One region of the Geobacillus sp. YHL genome, then DNA from elsewhere that is predicted to be linked to it. Evidence: predicted binding sites of a transcription regulator. Region 1 holds the regulator's gene; each other region holds the start of a gene.
What was found. The regulator Rex, encoded in region 1, represses fermentation and respiration genes when NADH is low (regulators of the CRP and FNR family bind a similar motif). The targets are predictions, from matches to a motif close to TTGTGAAATATTTCACAA.
Positions count from the first base shown of each region.

Region 2: the regulator Rex is predicted to act here: its motif matches at 3,057-3,074, upstream of nsrR (nitric oxide-sensing transcriptional repressor NsrR).
Region 3: the regulator Rex is predicted to act here: its motif matches at 1,171-1,188, upstream of JCR24_RS05350 (TIGR04053 family radical SAM/SPASM domain-containing protein).

Region 1 covers NZ_JAEIGB010000032.1:1,872-8,815, reverse strand. Annotated here, with positions in the region: gene JCR24_RS16715 (CPBP family intramembrane glutamic endopeptidase) at 139-873, shown strand; gene JCR24_RS16710 (YdiK family protein) at 870-1,049, shown strand; gene tatC (twin-arginine translocase subunit TatC) at 1,233-1,976, opposite strand; gene tatA (twin-arginine translocase TatA/TatE family subunit) at 1,997-2,149, opposite strand; gene JCR24_RS16695 (redox-sensing transcriptional repressor Rex) at 2,167-2,808, opposite strand; gene moaC (cyclic pyranopterin monophosphate synthase MoaC) at 2,824-3,312, opposite strand; gene JCR24_RS16685 (ABC-F family ATP-binding cassette domain-containing protein) at 3,409-5,334, shown strand; gene tsaD (tRNA (adenosine(37)-N6)-threonylcarbamoyltransferase complex transferase subunit TsaD) at 5,657-6,670, opposite strand; gene rimI (ribosomal protein S18-alanine N-acetyltransferase) at 6,667-6,944, opposite strand, start outside.
Region 2 covers NZ_JAEIGB010000002.1:138,768-145,711, forward strand. Annotated here, with positions in the region: gene JCR24_RS03195 (replication termination protein) at 123-497, opposite strand; gene purU (formyltetrahydrofolate deformylase) at 607-1,509, opposite strand; gene hmpA (NO-inducible flavohemoprotein) at 1,733-2,968, opposite strand; gene nsrR (nitric oxide-sensing transcriptional repressor NsrR) at 3,140-3,583, shown strand; gene speE (polyamine aminopropyltransferase) at 3,880-4,755, shown strand; gene JCR24_RS03220 (acyl-CoA dehydrogenase family protein) at 4,829-6,007, opposite strand; gene JCR24_RS03225 (aminotransferase class V-fold PLP-dependent enzyme) at 6,112-6,944, opposite strand, start outside.
Region 3 covers NZ_JAEIGB010000003.1:188,015-194,958, forward strand. Annotated here, with positions in the region: gene JCR24_RS05340 (DUF2249 domain-containing protein) at 1-2, shown strand, start outside; gene JCR24_RS05345 (molybdenum cofactor guanylyltransferase) at 108-686, shown strand; gene JCR24_RS05350 (TIGR04053 family radical SAM/SPASM domain-containing protein) at 1,237-2,355, shown strand; gene JCR24_RS05355 (anti-sigma factor) at 2,499-3,248, opposite strand; gene JCR24_RS05360 (RNA polymerase sigma factor) at 3,238-3,819, opposite strand; gene JCR24_RS05365 (COG1470 family protein) at 3,954-5,120, shown strand; gene JCR24_RS05370 (ABC transporter ATP-binding protein) at 5,123-6,079, shown strand; gene JCR24_RS05375 (ABC transporter permease) at 6,066-6,944, shown strand, end outside.

The sequences.
Region 1 (6,944 bases):
CATTCCTCGGACTGATAAACGGCTCCGGTTAATTTTTTTACGGCGGTGAGGTGGGATGCGAGGATGCAGTTTTCTTACTATTTTCGCCATACATGTGCTACAATACGGATATAATTTGAAATAAAAGGGGTAGAGGGTTTGAAACGCAACCACTGGTACGTCATCATCACGTATATCGTCATGCAGCTGTCCGCCTTTGTCGGCGTGCCGCTTCTTCGCGCCCTCGGCGTCGGCCAAGGAACGGAAAGCCGCCTCGAAGCCGCCAAACTGGCTTCCGGGTATTGGGCGATCATTAGTTTCCTGCTCGCTTTTGTTATGATCCTATGGCTGCTCCGCGGTGACCGCAACGAACGAATGATGCGGCGGCTGCCGCTTGGTTCCTCGTGGATGTGGGCGGTCTTGGGCGTCTTTTTGGCGCTCACGGCGCAAAGCATCGCCGCCAACATCGAATGGCGGTTGCTCGGCATCAAACCAGGGTCGGAAAATACAAGGCAAATCATCGATATCATCCGCCTGACGCCGCTGTTGGTCGTCGTCACCTCCGTCATCGGCCCGATTTTGGAAGAGATCATCTTCCGCAAAATCATTTTCGGCTCGCTTTATGAAAAATACAACTTTTGGCTTGCTGCGCTTGTCAGTTCGCTCTTGTTTGCCCTTGTCCATATGGAGCCGGAACATTTGCTTCTGTACACATCCATGGGGATGGTATTCGCGTTTTTATACGCGAAAACCGGACGCATTTTCGTGCCGATTTTCGCCCATGTCGCCATGAATACGTTCGTCGTCGCCATGCAGACGCTGTTGGCCGACGAGATTGAGAAAATGATGCGCCAGTCCGAGCTGCCGCTCGCCGTTTGGAGGGTTTGGCTATGATGCGAAACCCTCGGCTGTTTTCGCTTCTGTATTTCGTCTTAGGCTCAATGTTTACGTATTTGGCCATCGAAAGTGCTCATGAAACGGTTTGGAACGTCTCCACCATCGCTTTAGCGGCGCTCGCTGCCTTTGATTTCGGCACCGCCCTTCGCCTTCTTTTCGCCTCAAAACGCTGACCCCCTTCCCGTGATTCGCACGGGAAGGGACCAGAACATCAATCTCATGACGGCGATCATATTGTGAAAATGGAAACAAAAAAACAAGAGGCCGGCCTCAAAACCCTGTTTTGCGGCTTTTGAGACAGCCCCTTCGTTTGGCCCGGCCTTGCTCGCTTTCCTCTCAATGTTTTTCGTCCCGCCTCACTCATTGCCTTCCTCCTCGGCTGCTCGCTGCGCTTTCCGATAGCCGATGCGCGCCACCCAAATGCTTCCTTCATACAAAATGGTGAGCGGAATCATGACGATCACTTGCGACAGCACATCCGGCGGCGTAATGACCGCCGCTAAAATAAGCAGCGCCAAATACGCATACTTGCGGATGCGAACAAGAAGCTGCGGCGTAATAAGCCCTAAGCGGGTGAAAAACAACACGACGATCGGCAGCTGAAACACGATGCCAAACGGCAGCACGAGCTGAAGCAAAAACTGAAAATATTCATTAATGCCGATCATTTGTTGAACCCCTAGTTGGTCAGCCAGCTGGCTCATAAATCGAACGACAAACGGAAACAAGACGAAATAAGCGAAGCTGACGCCTGCTAAAAAAAGAACGATCGACGCCGGGATATAGCTTAACGTCACTTTCCGCTCTTTTTCATACAGACCGGGGCTTACAAACGCCCAAATTTGATACAACAGCACCGGAGCCGACAGCACAGCTGCGATGACAAAGGCAAACTGAAAATACACTTTAATCGGATCGGTGAGGCGGAAGGCGTTCATGGTCAAATGCTTCGCCTCGGCCGTTCGCTGCAAATACAAAATGACATCATCGACAAAAAAGAAACTAACGACAAGCGCCGCAGCAAAAAAGATGAGCACGATGATGAGCCGTTTTCGCAGTTCACCCAGATGCTCATACACCGACATTTCTTTGTCATTCATTGTTTCTCCATCCTGCCTTGTCATCGGTCGGTTTTCGTTTCTTCGTCATCAGCGAGCCCTTTTGTGGCGTCTTTAAACTCGCGAAGCGACTGGCCGAACGACCGCCCTAATTCCGGCAGCTTTTTCGTGCCAAACAGCAACAAAATCACAGCAACGAGCAACAAATATTTCATGTGTTGTTCTCTCCTTTTTACGATGGCGATGGATAGTTTTTCAAAAAATAGACGAGCGACTGCAGCTCAATGGCTAAATCGATATGATGGACGCGAATATGGTTCGGCACGTTCAACCGCGCCGGAGTAAAGTTTAAAATGCCTTTAATTCCTTGCGCGACAAGGCGGTCGGTCAGCGCTTGAGCCGCGGCGGCCGGCACGGTTAAAATGGCGACCGGGATGTTTTCGTGAAGCCGCTCCTCCAACTCATCGAGATGATAGACCGGCACCCCGCCGACTGTCGTTCCTACTTTCCGCTCATCGACATCAAACGCCATCACGATTTTCGTATTGTTGTTTTTCGAAAAATTATAGTTTAAAAAGGCGGTGCCTAAATTGCCGACGCCAAACAAGGCGACTTCGGTCACCTCATCCTCTTCAAGCGTCCGGCGGAAAAACGACAACAAATAATTGACATTATACCCGTATCCCTTTTTACCAAGCGCGCCAAAATAGGAGAAATCACGGCGGATCGTCGCCGGATCGACTTTCACCGCCTCGCTCAACTCGGCAGAGGAGACGCGTTGCTTGCCGGAAGCGTGCAAGTTTTTCAAAAACCGATAGTAAAGCGGCAGCCGTTTGGCGGTTGCCTGCGGAATTTTCGGTTGTTCGTTGCTCATGATCTCATCCCCTAGCTAATCGGTTTTCCGTCGGTAATGGCCAGACTTCCCGCCCGTTTTTTCGACCAAATACGTCGGACCGATGACCATTCCTTTATCAAGCGCCTTGCACATATCGTACACTGTCAACGCACAGACCGAAGCGGCCGTCAGCGCTTCCATTTCCACTCCTGTGCTCCCTTTCGTTTTCACCGTTGCCGTGATGACGAGCTTATGCGCTTCTCCATCGTTTTCCCAAGCAAAAGCAATGTCCACACCCTTTAACATAAGCGGGTGACACATTGGAATAAGGTCAGCTGTCTTCTTCGCCGCCATCACCCCCGCCACTTGAGCGACGGCGAGCACATCCCCTTTCTCGATCGCATTGCTCGTCATTTTTTCGTAAATTTCCCGGCTGACAGTCACGCTCGTTTGCGCCACAGCCACTCGCACAGTATCTTCTTTGTGCGTAATATCAACCATTTTCGCGCGCCCTTGTTCATTGAAATGAGTGAACGATGACAATACAATCTCCTCCATTTATACACTATACACGATTTTTCATCATTCGTCTTTGACCGTTTTCGCGACTTGCGTTAAACTATTCGCGAGGTGACGGACATGATCATTTTGCAAGTGCACGGGCTCACGAAATATTTCGGTGCTGACCTTATTTTATCGAATATAAAACTAGAAATACAGTCCCGCGACCGAATCGCCCTTGTCGGCCGCAACGGAGCGGGAAAATCGACATTGTTGAAAATCATCGCCGGTGAACTCTCTTTCGACAGCGGCAAAATCATCAAACCAAACCATATCAAAATCGGCTATTTGGCGCAAAACAGCGGGCTCGACTCGCCGCGTTCCATTTGGGACGAAATGCTCGAGGTATTCACCCCGCTTCTAGGACTCGAAAAACAGCTTGCCGAACTCAGCATGCAACTCGGCGACCCGGACGTACTCGCCGATCCCGCTCGCTATGAAAAAACGCTGAAAATGTATGACGAGCTGCAAGAACAATACAAAGAACAAGGCGGCTACCAATACGAAGCCGACATCCGCTCCGTTTTGTACGGGCTGCAGTTTTCCTCATATGATTATAAAACTACGCCGGTCTCGTCGTTAAGCGGCGGACAGCGGACGCGGCTTGCCCTTGGGAAATTGCTGTTGTCCAAGCCGGATTTATTGATTTTGGACGAGCCGACGAACCATTTGGATCTTGAGACGCTTGCCTGGCTGGAGCAGTACTTGCAAGCCTATCCCGGTGCCGTCCTGGTTGTTTCCCACGACCGCTACTTTTTAGACAAAATCGTCACCGACGTATACGAACTGTCGAATGCCACGCTCAAACACTATGCCGGCAACTACAGCCGCTATTTGGAGTTGCGGGCCGAGCAATACGAACAAGAGTTAAGACGGTACGAGAAACAGCAAGAAGAAATCGCCCGACTCCAAGACTTCATCCAGCGCAACATCGCACGTGCCTCGACGGCCAAACGGGCGCAAAGCCGGCGAAAGCAACTGGAAAAAATAGAACGGCTCGAACGGCCTGTCGGCGATGAAAAATCAGCCTCCTTTTCGTTCTCGATCGATCGACCGAGCGGCTATGAAGTGCTCACCGCTGAAGACATAGCCGTTGGCTATGACGACGGTGCACCCATCATCCGCCAAATCAGCTTCCGCATCACGCGCGGCGAAAGCGTCGCCCTAGTCGGGCCGAACGGCATCGGCAAGTCGACATTGCTGAAGGCGATCGCCCGAAAACTCCCTATCCAAACAGGAGAGCTCCGCTACGGCGCAAACGTCCAAATCGGCTATTACGATCAAGACCAAGCTGATTTGTCATCGAACAAACGGGTGCTTGACGAGCTGTGGGACGCCTACCCCGAAAAGACAGAAAAAGAAATTCGCACCGTGCTCGGCAACTTCCTGTTTTCCGGCGATGACGTTTTAAAACCGGTCTCCGCTTTAAGCGGCGGGGAGAAAGCACGCCTGGCGCTCGCCAAGTTGATGTTGCAAAAAGCAAATGTCCTTCTTTTGGACGAACCGACAAACCATCTAGACCTCGACAGCAAAGAAGTGCTCGAGCAAGCGCTCATCGACTACCCGGGAACGATTTTGTTCGTTTCCCACGACCGCTATTTCATCAACCGAATCGCAACAAAGGTGTTTGAACTTTCCAGCGGAGGCCTAACGGAATACTTAGGCGACTATGATTACTACATCGCCAAAAAAGAAGAAATGCGCGAACTGGCACTCCTGAACGTCCGCCCGACAGAAACGGCAAGTGATTCTGCCAAAACGACATACGAGCAAGAAAAAGAGGAAAAAAAACGACGGCGCCAGCGCCAACGCCGCTTGGATGAAATCGAAGCCGAGATTGCAACGCTTGAAGCACAAATCGCTGAGATCGAGCAGCAACTTTGTGATCCATCCGTTTACGGCGACTATGAGACGATGCAACGATTGACGCAAGAAAACGACGAGCGGAAGCAGCGAGTCGAAATGTTATTGGCCGAATGGGAACAGCTTTATACTTCACTATAACCGACAACCCGCCTCTAGTTTCGGCGGGTTGTTCTTTAGTTAGTCACATTATCCACAAAAGAATCCACAATTTCCACCATGGAATATAAGTTATTCACCAACTTTTCCACACTATCCACAAAAAACATCTTCCTTGTTACACAAAAATCGCTGTGTATTGTCTTTCTTATGTTGATCATGTTTTACCGCTTTTTCCACATTGTCCACAGATTTGTGGATAAAAATATACACAAACTTTTTTCACATGAAAATAAAAAGGACGATCCGTTTGCCTGCCGCAAACGGATCGCCCTTCGGTGTCTTTCGCGTTTCAGCCAACTGCCTAGACAAGCGGCAAGCTTGGATTGGCGTTGAGCGCCAAATCAGCCCGCTTTCCTTGTTGATATAACACTGTTCCCGCAACGGCAATCATCGCAGCATTATCGGTGCATAGCGATAACGGCGGGATGACAAGCTCCACGTCGGGAAGCTCTTTCATTTTCTCCTGCAGTGCAGCCCGCAGCCCGCGGTTGGCCGCCACCCCCCCGGCGAGCAGCACTTGCCGTACGCGGTATTCTTTGGCGGCCTGCACCGTTTTCGTCACCAGCACATCGACGACGCTGGCCTGAAAGCTCGCGGCCATCTGTCTCGGATCGATCTCCTCACCGCGCTGCTTCGCATTGTGGAGCGCATTGAGAACCGCCGATTTTAAGCCGCTGAAGCTGAAATCATACGAACCTTCCTCAAGCCACGCTCGCGGCAAATCAATCACTGGCTCTCCCTCATGAGCCAGCCGGTCGATGTGCGGTCCTCCTGGGTACGGAAGGCCTAAAGCCCGCGCCACCTTGTCATACGCCTCACCGGCAGCGTCATCGCGCGTTTCACCGATCACCACAAAATTCCCGTGCTCCTTCATGAACACGAGTTCCGTATGACCACCGGAAACGACGAGCGCCAACAGCGGGAACTTCATTTCGGTCACTAATTGATTGGCGTAAATATGACCGGCGATATGATGCACCCCAATAAGCGGCAATCCATGGGCAAACGCTAACGCTTTCGCCGCGTTGACCCCGACAAGAAGCGCTCCGACAAGCCCCGGTCCGGCCGTCACCGCCACCGCATCAAGGTCCGCAAACGATACGCCGGCCTGCTGCATCGCTTCCTCAATAACGAGCGTAATTTGCTCCACATGATGGCGGGAAGCAATTTCCGGCACGACGCCGCCAAACCGCCGATGGCTTTCCATTTGCGACGCCACTACATTCGATAAAACCTCTCTTCCGTTTTTCACGACTGCTGCCGCCGTTTCATCGCAGCTCGTTTCAATGCCTAATACATACACGTCCTCATTCATCTCAGCTTCACCCACATGACTAACGCGTCTTCAAAGTTATCCGGATAATACCGTTTGCGAATGCCTCCGTTGCGAAACCCAAGCTTTCGGTACAGCGACTGGGCAACATGATTGGACACGCGCACCTCAAGCGTCATCATCGCCGCCCCGTGCTGCCTGGCCATGTCCATCAAGCGTCGCATGAGCGCTTCACCAAGCTTTTGCCCACGAAACTGCGGCAACACGGCTACATTCGTCACATGCGCCTCATCGATGACAAGCCACATCCCACCAT
Region 2 (6,944 bases), on a different contig from region 1:
TGACTTCCTCTCTGTGGCGATCTTCCCCTCTCATTCTACTAGATCGCCCGGCGGGACGCAAAACAAAAGAACTAGACCATAAATATATTATGTAAATATAACAAAGAAAAAACGAGGCGCTCTCAACCGAAGTTGTCCTCAATCGCCTTGCGAATGAGCGCCGCGCACCGATCAAGCTCCGCTTTGAGCTGGCGTTTGTACAGCTTCGCCTTTTCCTGTCCGCCCTCGGCGAACCGATAGTAAACGACTTCTTGGTACTTCATTCCCTCTTTTTTCTGTTTCACTTGTTTTAAAATGCCGTCTTCGATCAAATCGTGCAGCGCCTTATACACTTCGGAGTGGTTCGGCCGGTAGCCGAACGGCTTGAACTCTTGGCGCAATACATCAAGCAGCTTCAGCCCGTAGAGCCGCTCCTGTTCGGTGAGCGTAATCAAATACAATTTTAAAAACGCACGTTGTTTTAACAGAAAACCGCTGGGCGTCCGTTTTTCTCCCATAGGCTTTTTCCCTCCTTCCCTGCGGATGAAATTTCGCTCTTTGGGCGGCCAAATCCTGCTTGTCTTCATTATACCATGCGGGAAAGGAAAAATCCTCTCCCGCTTGGGTTCAATAAAACACGATCGTTTTGTTTCCGTGGATGATGACCCGGTCTTCCAAATGCCACCGAAGCGCCCGGGCGAGCACCGTTTTTTCGATCAGTCGGCCGATCCGCTTTAAGTCGTCCGGATGGTGGCGGTGGTCCACGCGGGCGACGTCCTGCTCAATGATCGGCCCTTCATCCAAATCGTCGGTGACGTAGTGCGATGTGGCGCCGATCAATTTGACGCCGCGCTCATACGCCCGCTCATACGGACGCGCGCCAATAAAGGCGGGCAAAAATGAGTGGTGGATGTTGATGATCCGTCCCGGGAATTCAGCGACAAACGCCGGCGACAAAATTTGCATGTAGCGGGCAAGCACGATGGTGTCGATCTGATAGTCGCGAAGCAGACGGATTTGTTCGGCTTCGGCGTCCGCTTTCGTTTCTTTCGTCACCGGAATATGCACATAAGGGATGCCAAATGACTCGACCGTCTCGCGCAAGTCGGGGTGGTTGCTGATGACAAGGGCGATGTCGGCGATCAGCTCTCCCGCCTGCCATTGCCAAAGAAGTTCAAGCAGACAATGCTCGGCTTTGGAGACAAAAATCGCGATTCGCCGAATGTCGTTGTGCAGCCGAAGCTGCCAACGCATCTGAAATTCAGCAGCGATCGGGGCAAACGCCGCTTCGATCTCTTCTTTTCGCTCGGCGATGTTTGGACAGTCGAACTCCAAGCGGAGAAAAAACGTCCCTCCCTCAGGATCGGTCGAATATTGGCTCGATTCAACGATATTCGCCCCTTGTTCGTACAGAAACGACGTCACTGCCGCGACGATGCCCGGGCGATCTGGGCAGGAGATAAGGATTCGAGCGCGCTGCTCGTAACCTTGCAAAAATGATTGCCAGCGATGTTGGCGAAATGTCGTCATGCGTTGTCTCTCCCTTTTCTTGCTTTTCTTGCAATTCATCATACAAAAAATTCATGAACTTGCCAACAGGGAAGATAACAAAAGAGGGTGTCCCAAAAGGATCGGGACACCCTTTCTTATTACCGTATATAGGTATAAAACAATCATTAAGAAACAATATGTTGTGTTTTGTTAAGAAAAATGACCCTTTTGGGTCATCCCCCTGGCAAGCGAAAAACCTCTCTCAGTCTTTCGTCAAATCGCCGGCCGGGCCGAAAAATTCGTAATGGATGTGCTCCTCTGGCACACTCCATTGTTTTAGGGCACGATAGACGGTTTTCATAAACGGCATCGGGCCGCAGAAATAAAAGTCTGCGTCTTTCGTCGGGATCACGGATTGCATCCATGCGAGGTCGATCCGCCCTTCTTTGCCAAAATGTGGATGGCGGCGGTCCTCGTCGGATGGCGACTCGTAACAAATACGGTAAGAAAATGACGGGCGTTCCGCCAACATCCGAAGCTCCTTATCAAACGCGTGCACGCGGCCATTCAAAGCAGCATGCAAAAACGCCGCTGGGCGGGTCGGTTGGCGGATGGCCAACGTATGCGCCATGCTCAAAAGCGGAGTGATGCCGACGCCACCGCTGATGAACACAACCGGCGTCGTTTTGGACAAATCAAGCGTAAAATCGCCGGCTGGAGCGCTAAGCTCGAGCACGTCGCCCTCTTGGACATGATCATGCAAATAGTTGGAAACAATGCCGGCCGGCTTGTCCGCTGTAGCTGCTTCCCGTTTGACGCTGATGCGGTAATACCCTTTTCCAGGTGCATCCGATAAGCTGTATTGGCGAATATGCGTATACGTCTCGCCCGGAATCGACAGTTTGACGCTCACGTATTGACCCGGCAAATAATCACTGATGGCCTTGCCGTCTTCCGGCTCCAAATAAAACGAAGTAATGACGCCGCTTTCTTTCACCTTTTTCACGACGACAAATCGGCGAAAGTCACGCCAGCCTCCGTGTTTGGCCGCTGCCTCATCGTAGAGCTCTTTTTCCACTTGAATGAAAACGGACGCAATGGCTTCATATGCTTCCGCCCAAGCCGTGATCACTTCGTCGGTGGCGGCGTCGCCGAGCACGTCTTTGATCGCCAGCAACAAATGCTTTCCGACGATCGGGTATTGTTCTGGTTTGATTCCTAAGCTGCGGTGTTTATGGCCGATTTGCCGCACAACCGGCAAAATAGCATCAAGCTGGTCGATATAGCGCGCTGCCGCATACACGGCTGCGGCCAAGGCGCGTTGCTGCCGCCCTTGCTTTTGGTTGGCGTGGTTGAAAATATGGAGCAGTTCCGGATGATTGGAAAACATGAGTTCATAAAACCGCTTCGTAATTTGTTCGCCATGTGTTTCCAAGACAGGCACCGTTGATTTCACAATTTCAATCGTTTTTGGATGCAATTTCGTTGTCGTTGTCATGATTTCATCCCCTTGTAAAACATGTATTTTTAATACATCTTTTATTCAACCATGAGCACTGCGAAAAAACAATATTTCAAATACATCTTTAATAAATTGTTCACAATTCTCCGTTCGAATCAGGTGTGGTACAATGGGATCAAGAATGTCGCTTAAAGGTTGTGAATCACGATGCAGTTGACGAACTATACGGAATACGCCTTGCGCGTCCTCTTGTTTTTAGGCGCGCTTGATGAAGAAGAAAAAACGAACATCAAAGACATTGCCGCTGCCTTTTCCATTTCAGAGCATCATTTAAGCAAAATCGTCTATGAGCTTGGCAAACTCGGCTACATTGAAACGATCCGTGGGCGCAACGGTGGAATCCGCCTTGCGAAACGCCCCGCGGAGATTGTCATCGGCGCGGTTGTTCGCGAAACGGAGGAAAACTTGTCGCTTGTCGAGTGTTTTGCCGCCCACGGCAATGAGTGCGTCTTAACGCCGGTATGTCGGCTTCGCTTCGCACTTCACGAGGCGTTAGAGGCGTTTTTGCGTGTGCTGGATGCGTATACGCTCGCCGATTTGCTTGAAGACCGAGCGTCGCTTCGTTCTTTATTGAAAGAGCGGCGCGGTTGAGAAAACTTTCTGGCTATAAGCTGGAGAGTTTTTTGGCGTTTGGCAGGCACACGATCACTAAGCATCGCTCTACGGAAGGAAGACGCGGGATGATGCGAAACCGATGGCGGCCTTTGCGCGGGATGTGGCGGCAAGAACGATCATCAGTTGGAAAAACGAAACCAGTCGTCAAACATGGGCGGCGGGATGAATACGTCCGGCACCGGCCGATCACATCCCCTTTGTTTGCCACAAGACGAAGAATATATTAAGATTAGAAAGGTGTGAAAACATCTGCATGACTAAAGGAGGTCACAATGAAACACGAAGGAAGCGCTTTGCCACCTTACTTGCATATGGACAATGGAGAGCTTTGGCTCACCGAAGATGATCGCGACAACTTAAAAATCAGCTATCGAATCAAAGAGGTGATTTTTGCCGAGCCGTCCGAGTACCAGCATGTGATGATTTTGGATTCGTACGATTTTGGCCGCATGCTCGTACTCGATGGCGTCGTGCAAACGACCTCGATTGACGGCCATATTTATAACGAAATGATTTCGCACGTGCCGCTGCAGTTTCATCCGGAAGCGAAGCGGGTGCTCATCATCGGCGGCGGCGACTGCGGCGCAGCTCGTGAGACGGCGAAATACGCTCATCTTGAAGCCATCGATATGGTGGAAATCGACGAAAAAGTCGTCCGGGCGTGCAAAGAGCATTTGCCAGCCGTCTCCGGCAACTTATCGGATCAGCGCGTGCGGTTTGTTTATGATGATGGCGTCGTGTTTGTGCAAGAGAAAGAAAACGTCTACGACGTCATTATGATCGACTCGTCTGACCCAGTCGGCCCGGCGGAAGCCTTGTTTTCACCGGAGTTTTACGCCAACGTCCATCGCGCGTTGAAAGCAGACGGGCTGATGGTCTGCCAAAGCCAGTCGCCGATTTTCCACTTGGATATTTTGAAACGGACGTACCGCAATATTCGCGAACTGTTCCCGCATGTGCTTGTGTACACCGCGGTGGTGCCGACGTATCCAGGCGGACTGTGGAGCTTTACGATCGGCTCGAAACGGCCGCTCGATTTTCCGGCGCAGACAACCATTCCAAACGACACGAAATACGTCAATGATGCGGTCTTTCGTCAATGTTTCGCCTTGCCCGAGTTTTTGCGCTCGGCGCTTGAGGTGGAATAACGGCTTGGCATGGAAAAAGCTGTCCCCCACAAAGCAGGGACAGCTTTTTCGTGTTGCTTGAATCCGTTCTGTTTTATGGAGCAGGTGGGTTGTGAGACAATGCCCGCTTAGCAAGCCATTGAAGCGTCAAGTCGTCAGCAGGCGGGTTGTAGAGCCCAGCGCGGACGTCACGGTAATGCCGCTGAAGCGGATTGTCAGCAAACAAGCTTTGTCCGCCGACAATGCGCATCGCCCAATCGACGACTTCAAGCGCGGTATTGGTGGCGACCAATTTGGCTGTTGCCAACTCCTCTTTCATTTCCATCCGTTTTTCCGGATAGCGATCCCATAAATCGGCGACCGCGTACAGGAAATGGCGCGCATGGGTGAGGCGCCATTCCATTTCAGCGATTTTCCGCTGTACTTCGGGCGTCGAGGCGATTGGGTGAGGCAGGGTATTAGGCTGGTACGTCTTGGCAAAGCGAAGCGCCTCATTGCGCGCCGCAATGGCGATGCCTAAGTAACAAGCCGGCACGTGCAACAGCCATCCTTGCGCCGGAGCAGCTTCGTTCGCTTCTCCAAGCGTCTCTACGAGCGCCTCTTGGTCGACTTCGACTTCTTCAAGAACAAGATCATCGCTGCGCGTCGCCCGCATGCCAAGCGTGTTCCACGTCGGTTCGATGCGAATGCCTGAAGCAGACATCGGCACGAGAAATTCACCGACCCGACCGTCTTCCATCGTGGCGGAAATTAAGACGTAATCGAGCGCAGGGGCTAACGATGCAAATGTCTTTCGCCCCCGAAGCACAAAGCGGCCATGGCGAAAGACGGCCGTCGTTTCCGGTTTACCGCCGCGCGCCGGGCTGCCAGTTGTCCGTTCAGAGTGGGCGCTGTTGATGAGCACGTGGCGGCAAACGACTTCATTCGCCAAACGGGTGAGAACGGGCTCCGGCCAGCGGCGAAGCAAAAACAGCCGCATGAGAATGCTGGCGTGCCAACCAAACGACAATGCCGTTGCCCCAGAACCTTGGGCAATCGTCTCTTGCACGAGCACGAGCTCATAAAGCGACGCCCCTTGGCCGCCGTATTCAGTCGGGACGGTCAAGGAAAGGAATCCAGCCTCTTTTAAATCGGCAAAATCGGCAAATGGAAACGTTGCCTGTTCGTCATCATGCGCCGCCCTTTCCGCAAACCGTTCCGCAAGGCGACGCGCTTGGTTGTACAATTGTTGCTCCCGATCGGTCCGCACAAGCAAATGGTACAATTCGTTCATCGGTTCTCCCCTTCTTTTGGTCAAGATGCCTTTATTGTACCGAGTTCTGGCTAGGACTGAAAACAAAAACGCACGGGAAAATGACCGTCCTTGCTCTCGGAAGCTTAAAAGAGAAAGAAATGCCGAATGTACCGATCATCGTCACGGTGGACGAACTCATTTTTCCCAGCATCGTACTCGTATTCCTCCTGCCAGCGGCGGCCATAGCGGGCGATTTGACGGACGGCGCGGATGATCGCATACACTTCTTCGTTCGTCATCGTAGGATGGAGCGACAGACGCACCCATCCTGGTTTGGCGAGAGGATTGCCGTTTTTGACTTCTTGAAGCAACATAGCGGATTGTTCCTTGTCGATGCCAAGCAAATAGTGGCCGTATGGTCCGGCGCAGGAACAGCCGCCGCGCGCTTGAATGCCGAAGCGATCATTCAGCAGTTTGACAACAAGGTTGTAATGCAATCCATCTATGACAAATGAGATGATGCCAAGACGGTCGTCCCGATGTCCTTCAAGCACGCGAACGCCGGGAGTGCTTTTTAGCGCCGGCAAAAGAAGGGAAACAAGTTCCTTTTCGCGGGCGCGCATCTGTTTTACGTTCATTTGTTCTTTCAGCTGGATGGCCAACGCTGCCTTGATGGTTTGCCAAAACGGCGGTGTTCCGCCATCTTCGCGTTCCTCAATGGCTTGGATGTATTCATAGTTCCCCCACGGGTCAGTCCAGTACACCGTCCCGCCGCCGGGGTGATCCGGAGCGTGCTGATGATAAAGCCGGCTGTCAAAGATGAGCACGCCGGCGCTTCCCGGCCCCCCGAGAAACTTATGGGGGGAGAAATAAATGGCATCAAGCTGCTCCATTGGGTCGTCCGGATGCATATCGATGCGGACGTACGGAGCGGAAGCAGCAAAATCAACAAAGCAAAGGCCGCCATGCTCGTGCA
Region 3 (6,944 bases), on a different contig from region 1:
AAATCATCCGCTCCATTGGGATTTCCGTCTGTAGGCGGAAATCTTTTTTTTTCGCCGGTTGGTATGGTACGGTAGGGGCAGATGAAGTTCAGAAAGAGGGGATAGAGATGAAACGAACCATTGCCGGAGCGGTGCTCGCCGGCGGCCAGTCGCGCCGGTTCGGGCGGCCGAAGGCGTTTGCGCTGCACGAAGGCGCTCCGTTTTTCACTTGGTCTGTGGCGGCGCTCGATCCGATCACTGATGAACTGTACATCGTCAGCCATCCGTCGCTTGTCGATGAATTCCGCCGGCAAACGGACATCCCGGTGTTGCTTGATGTGGAGCGTTACCGTGGTTCTGGGCCGCTGGCCGGCCTTTACACCGTCATGGAACAGAGCCGAGCCGACTGGGTGTTCGTCCTGCCGTGCGACATGCCGTACATGCGGCGGGAAGTGGCGGAGCGGCTTGCTTCCTATATCGATCCGACGTTTGACGCCATCGTTCCACTCCATGGCGGCCGCCCAGAGCCATTGGTCGCTCTATACCATCGTCGGCTTCGTTCCGTGATCGCCGAGCTGCTTGACGCCGGCGAACGGCGGATGATCTCGCTTATTGACGGCGCCCGCGTCCGCTATGTTGACGCCCAACAGCTTGCCGCGGATGGAGACGTATGGCGCAATGTCAATACGGAGGAAGAGTACCGGTGAAGGGGGGATTGTGGCCGAAGCAGACACCGCATACACTTTTTTCAATTCAGAAGAGCCATCCTTGACCGCGAAATGGTTCTTTTCCCGGCTTTTCACCACAAAATGCACTTGATGCACAAAGACGTTCATGATACGCAAGTGAAAAATGATTTCGCCTGTACAATAACTGTCAATAAAAGGTCAAGTGCACCTTTTGATGATGACCTGAATTTTATGAAACGGCAATAGGGCGAAAAAGAACCGCACGACTTCGGCTCTTTTACGTTATTGGACTGGAGGTTGATTTCCTTCGCCAAGTCCGCCACTTCGAGGACGGTCAGCCCCGTTCGTTTCGCGACTTCGTGAAATGTCTTTGGCGTGGTACGAGACCCCGTCTGGCATCGTCTCATCTCCACTCGTTTTTACTTAAATGTTATACCGCCTGTTTAAACGGCTGTCATCTTCGCTCATGGCACGATCGCCCTCTGTTGTGGCTTTGCTGTGGATGTGATCGATATCACATAACGCGCCTGAATGTTGCGGTACAATGGAGGCCAAGGAGGGGGCCGCAATGCGCGATTTTAATGAAAATCCGTTTATTGTGATTTGGGAATTGACGAGAGCTTGTCAACTCAAGTGCCTTCATTGCCGCGCCGAAGCGCAATACCATCGCGATCCGCGCGAGTTGACGTTTGAGGAAGGGAAAAAACTGATCGATGAGATTTACGAGATGGATCAGCCGATGCTCGTCTTTACGGGCGGCGATCCGCTCATGCGCCCGGATGTGTACGATTTAGCGAAATATGCGATCGATAAAGGATTGCGCGTGTCAATGACGCCGAGCGCGACGCCGAACGTGACGAAAGAGGCGATCCGCAAAGCAAAAGAGGTCGGCCTGTCGCGCTGGGCGTTTAGCCTTGACGGGCCAAACGCCGAGATTCACGACCATTTCCGCGGCGTGAGCGGCTCGTTTGATTTGACGATCCGTGCGATTCAATACTTGCATGAGCTCGACATTCCCGTGCAAATCAACACCGTCATTTCGCGATACAACGTTCATGTGCTTGATGAAATGGCGGAATTGGTTGAGAAGCTGAAATGCGTCCTTTGGAGCGTCTTTTTCCTTGTGCCGACAGGCAGGGGGAAGGAGGAGGACATGATTTCCCCCATCGAGCATGAGCGGGTGTTCCGCTGGTTGTATGAAACGAGCAAGCGCGTTCCGTTTGACATTAAAACGACAGCCGGCCAGCATTACCGCCGCGTTGTGCTGCAGGCGAAAATGCGCGAAGGAAAAACGACAAAAGGCGGCATCCGTTACGAAGACGTGTTGAACAAAGGCTTAACCGGACAAGTCGACGGGCTCGGCCGCGCGCCGAAAGGAGTAAACGACGGCAACGGCTTTGTTTTTATCTCCCATATCGGCGATGTCTACCCAAGCGGGCTGCTGCCAGTCAAAGCCGGGAACGTCCGGGGAACGCCGCTGGCGGACATTTACCGACACTCGCCGATTTTCCAAGACTTGCGCAATCCGGACAAATATAAAGGAAAATGCGGCGTCTGCGAGTTCCGATATGTGTGCGGCGGCTCACGCTCGCGGGCGTACGCGGTGACGGGAGACTATTTGGAAAGCGAGCCGTATTGTGTTTACATTCCAAAGGCGCTGCGGACAAAAGAGCGAAGCCAACGGTAAGAAGGCGGTGAAAAACGGCCGCTTAAAATGACGGCGCTACGGCGTTCGTGAGACGGTTGCCCGGGCGCATGCGGCGGATGTTGGATGTGTGTTCAAAACATACGGGGGAGGAGCAGGCGCCCTTCCCCGTTTTTGTTGAAAGATCATTCGTGGTTCAACTCGACTATAAAGGTCTCGGGCCCGGTCGGCGCCGCGCTTCCCCCTTTTGGTTCGAGGCTCGCTTTAATTTGCTTGAACTGTTTGACATCCTCGCCGGTGATCAAAATGCGCGCCGCTCCGTGGCGGATCGTCAACAGTTCCCCTTTGACCTCGTTGTTGGTGTAAATGATCCACAATTGATAATCGCGGGCCGCAAACGGCGGCAGCCCTTCAATTTCCATCAACATTTCCTTCGTATCGTCATTGAGCCAAATTGTGCCGTCCATCTGTTGAAAGAGCGCCGATGGCTCAATCGGAATTTGTTTCGTTTTGGGATTATGGATGATTCGCTCGATCGGAATGTCGGTATGTTGTTCGACAATCTGGTATCGATATGGCTCATCCGATCGGTCATGGGAAGCGGCTGGTCCGTCGCTGGGAGCGGAAAGGCGCAAGGTGAAAAGGAAAACGGCCAAAGCTGCACCGATCCACCCGCCTGCCATGCGGAGACCGCGCCGCATCCGCTTCGTTTGTTTTTGCGCTTCTGCTTGGGCCCAAATTCGCTCTTTATGAGAAAGGGGAGGTGCTTCATATTGAGCTTCCTCCTTAAGCCCGATGTTTTTCCACGCTTCAAGCAAGCGTTGGCATTCAAGGCACTGCTTTAGATGGTTGGACACGTCTTCTTTTTCTTGCTCTGGCAGCATGCCTAACAGCCAGTCCACGATTTTTGCTTCCGAAATATGGCTATGCTTCATGCTGTTCTTCACCTCTGCCAGCCCCCATCCAGTGGAACAGCTCTTTTTGTTTCCGCAAATTGCGCAAGCCGTAGCGGATGAGCGACTTGACGGAGCCTAACGGTTTGTTCATCGCGGCGGCGATTTCCCGCTGTGTTTCCCCATGAAAGTAAAAGTGAATGATGGCTTGCCGCTGCTCCTCGGGGAGATGGGTTAAAGCGTCTATGATGACTTGTTGTTCCAGTTGGCGGAGAAAATCAAATTCCGCCCCCTTTTCTGTTAAAGCTGCTTCCTCAAGGCGGCTCACTAAAAGATCCCGTTTCTTGCGCAGGCGGTCGAGCGACCGGCTTTTCGTTTTCACGGCAAGAAAGGCTTGAACGGTTCCCCGTTTCGGGTCGAATTGATGCGGTTTTTGCAAGATTTCGAGAAACACATCGTGGCTGACATCTTCCGCCTCCACCTCGTCGCCGACGATCCGAAGAGCGATATGATAGACCATCGGAGCGTATTTTTCGTAAAAACGGTCAAAGGCGGCGCGCGAGCCTTCGGCGATCTTCTCGAGCAGTTCCATGTCTTCCCATCGATCTTCCATCTTGCCCACCTCCCGACACATGCTTGATAGAATTGTTGCCCCTACTGCATCTATTCTACAATTTCATTTTTCTCCTGCAAAACAAATCCATTGATCCATTTCTGGCGTATACGAAGTGAAAACAGAAGGAGGGAGTGAACGTCGTGCGAAGCAGGGTCATCATGATGTTCGCCATGATCTTGACGCTCTTTTCGCTTCTTCTTCCGATCCGCCCGGCATCGGCGGCAAGCGGTGTTGTTCTTTTCACGCCATACACCGGGCTTTCCGTGACGCCGGGGGAAACAATCGACTATACGGTCAATGTCATCAACAACGGTTCCAACATTGAAAACGTCACCTTCTCGTTTGACCACCTGCCGAAAGGATGGTCGACTTCGATTACCGCTGAGGGGAGAACGATTGAGCAGCTGTCCGTCCGAGGCGGAAAAGAAGAAGAGGTCACGTTGGAAGTGACCGTGCCGCTGGATGCCGACAAAGGGGATTACCGCTTTTGGCTCGTCGCGAAAGGGGAGAGTGGTTCATCGAAATTGCCGCTGCTTGTCCGCGTGACGGAACAAGGATCGTTTAAAACGGAACTGACGTCGGAACAAACGAACCTCGAGGGGCACGCGGATTCGAGCTTCACGTATGATGTCACGCTGAAAAACCGAACCGCCAAGACGCAAAATTACGCGTTAAGTTCGGCGGCGGAAAAAGGTTGGCAAGTCACGTTCAAATCGGAAGGCAATTCCGTTACGTCGGTGAAACTCGAGCCGAATGAATCAAGAGACATTACCGTAGAGGTCAAACCGCCGGAAAATGTGAAAGCGGGCACGTACAAAATCCCGATCAAAGCGCAAACGAGCGATACGTCGGCTGAGCTGACGTTAGAAGCGGTCATTACGGGCACGTATGCGCTCAAACTGACGACGCCGTCAGGAAACTTAAGCACCGATGTGACGGCGGGGCATGAACGGGTGATCGATCTTGTCGTCAAAAACACCGGAAGCGCTCCGCTTTTGAACATCAATATGACGGCTGACGCTCCGCCTGATTGGGAAGTGGAATTCGATCAAAGCACGATCGCCCAGCTGAACCCGGGCGATTCCAAAACAGTCAAGGCGAAAGTGAAAGCGTCGGATGAAGCGATCGCTGGGGATTATGTCGTCAACTTCCAGGCGCAAACGGCGGAAACGTCGGCGGAGGCGGCGTTTCGCGTCTCGGTCAAAACGTCGACCGTTTGGGGAGTGGTGGCGGTGTTGATCATTCTCGGGGTGGCCGGAGGGCTGTACTATTTGATCAAAACATACGGGAGGAGGTAAGCATGGCAGCACCTGCCGTCATCGAGCTTGACAACTTGTGCAAAACGTATGGCGACCATCGGGCGGTTGACCATTTGTCGCTTTCGATTCAAAAAGGGGAAATTTTTGGCCTCCTTGGCCCGAACGGGGCGGGAAAGACGACGACGATTTTGATGATGCTCGGGCTCACCGAACCGACGTCCGGTTCGGTGAGGGTATGCGGGATCGATCCGGTGCGAAACCCGATTGAGGTGAAACGGAAAGTCGGGTACTTGCCGGATGATGTCGGCTTTTACCATCACATGACAGGCTTGGAGAACTTGTTGTATACGGCAGCGTTAAACGGCATTCCCCGCGCCGAGGCGGAAAAGCGGGCGTGGGAGCTGCTTGAGAAGGTGAAGTTGACCGATGCCGCCCATCAAAAAACGGGAACGTATTCACGCGGGATGCGGCAGCGGCTCGGCCTGGCCGATGTGTTGATCAAGCGTCCGGAAGTGATCATTTTGGATGAGCCGACGCTAGGCATCGATCCAGAGGGAGTGCGTGAGTTGCTGCGGCTGATCCGCGATTTGAGCCGCCATGAAGGCATCACGGTCCTGCTGTCCTCGCACCAATTGCATCATGTGCAACAAATTTGCGACCGGGTTGGCCTGTTCGTTGATGGGAAATTGCTGGCCGAAGGGAATATGGAACGTCTCGCGCAACAGTTGTTTTTGCAAGATGCCTATGTCATCCATGTGGTCGCTTCCCCCCTTGACGCTTCCTTACGGTCCAAAATCGAGGCGATTCCGGGCGTCAACAAAGTGGAGCAAACGGAAGATGGATGGGATGTGTATTGCCAAACGGATGTGAGCGCCGCCATCAGCCAGACGATCATCGAAGCCGGATCTTCGCTGTTCCATCTCAGCCGGCGGGATTTTGGACTTGATGAGATTTATCACCGCTATTTTGAAGGGAGGGATGTACGTGAAGGCCAGTAAGGAAGAGCGATGGGCAAACGATGTTTTTTCATATGTGAAAAGATGGAGCGAACGGCTGAAGGTGGGTGCGCTTGATGAGAAGAAACGAGCAAGAGGGGCAAACAGCGCCTTTTCGGCCATTGTCAAAAAAGAACTGGCCGATTATTTGACGAGTTGGCGCATGATCATTTTAATCGCCCTCATCTTGCTTACTTGCTTCGGCTCGCTGTATACGGCGATGACGACGATCCGGGACGCGTTGGATTCCTCGGAAGAGGCCAAGGAAATCGCGAAAGGCGCCTACTTGTTTCTAAAATTATTCACCGTCTCGGACGGAACGTTGCCTTCGTTTCTGACGTTTGTCAGCTTTCTCGGGCCGCTGCTCGGCATCGCCCTTGGATTTGACGCCATCAATTCGGAGCGGAATCGGGGGACGTTAAGCCGGCTCATGGCCCAGCCGATTCCGCGCGATTATGTGATCAATGGCAAGTTTGTCGCGGCTCTTTTGTTGAACGCTGTGTTGTTTTTCTCTCTCGGATTGCTTGTAACGGCATTGGGCATTTTGATCTTGGGCATTCCACCGACGTTCGAGGAATTTGCCCGCATCATATGCTTTTTGTTGTTATGTCTTGTGTATATCGCCTTTTGGCTGAATCTCGGCATTTTGTTTTCTGTTGTCTTCCGCCAGGCGGCGACATCCGCGTTGTCGTCGATGGCCGTTTGGCTGTTTTTCAATCTCTTCTACTCGATGATCGTGGAAGTGTTTGCGAAACCGTTTTTGCAGTCTGACGCCATTACGTCCGTCGAGCAGGCGGTCGGCCGTCAAGAGTTGGTGCTTGGTCTCATGAGATTGTCGCCGAGCTACTTGTTCAATGAATCAACAACC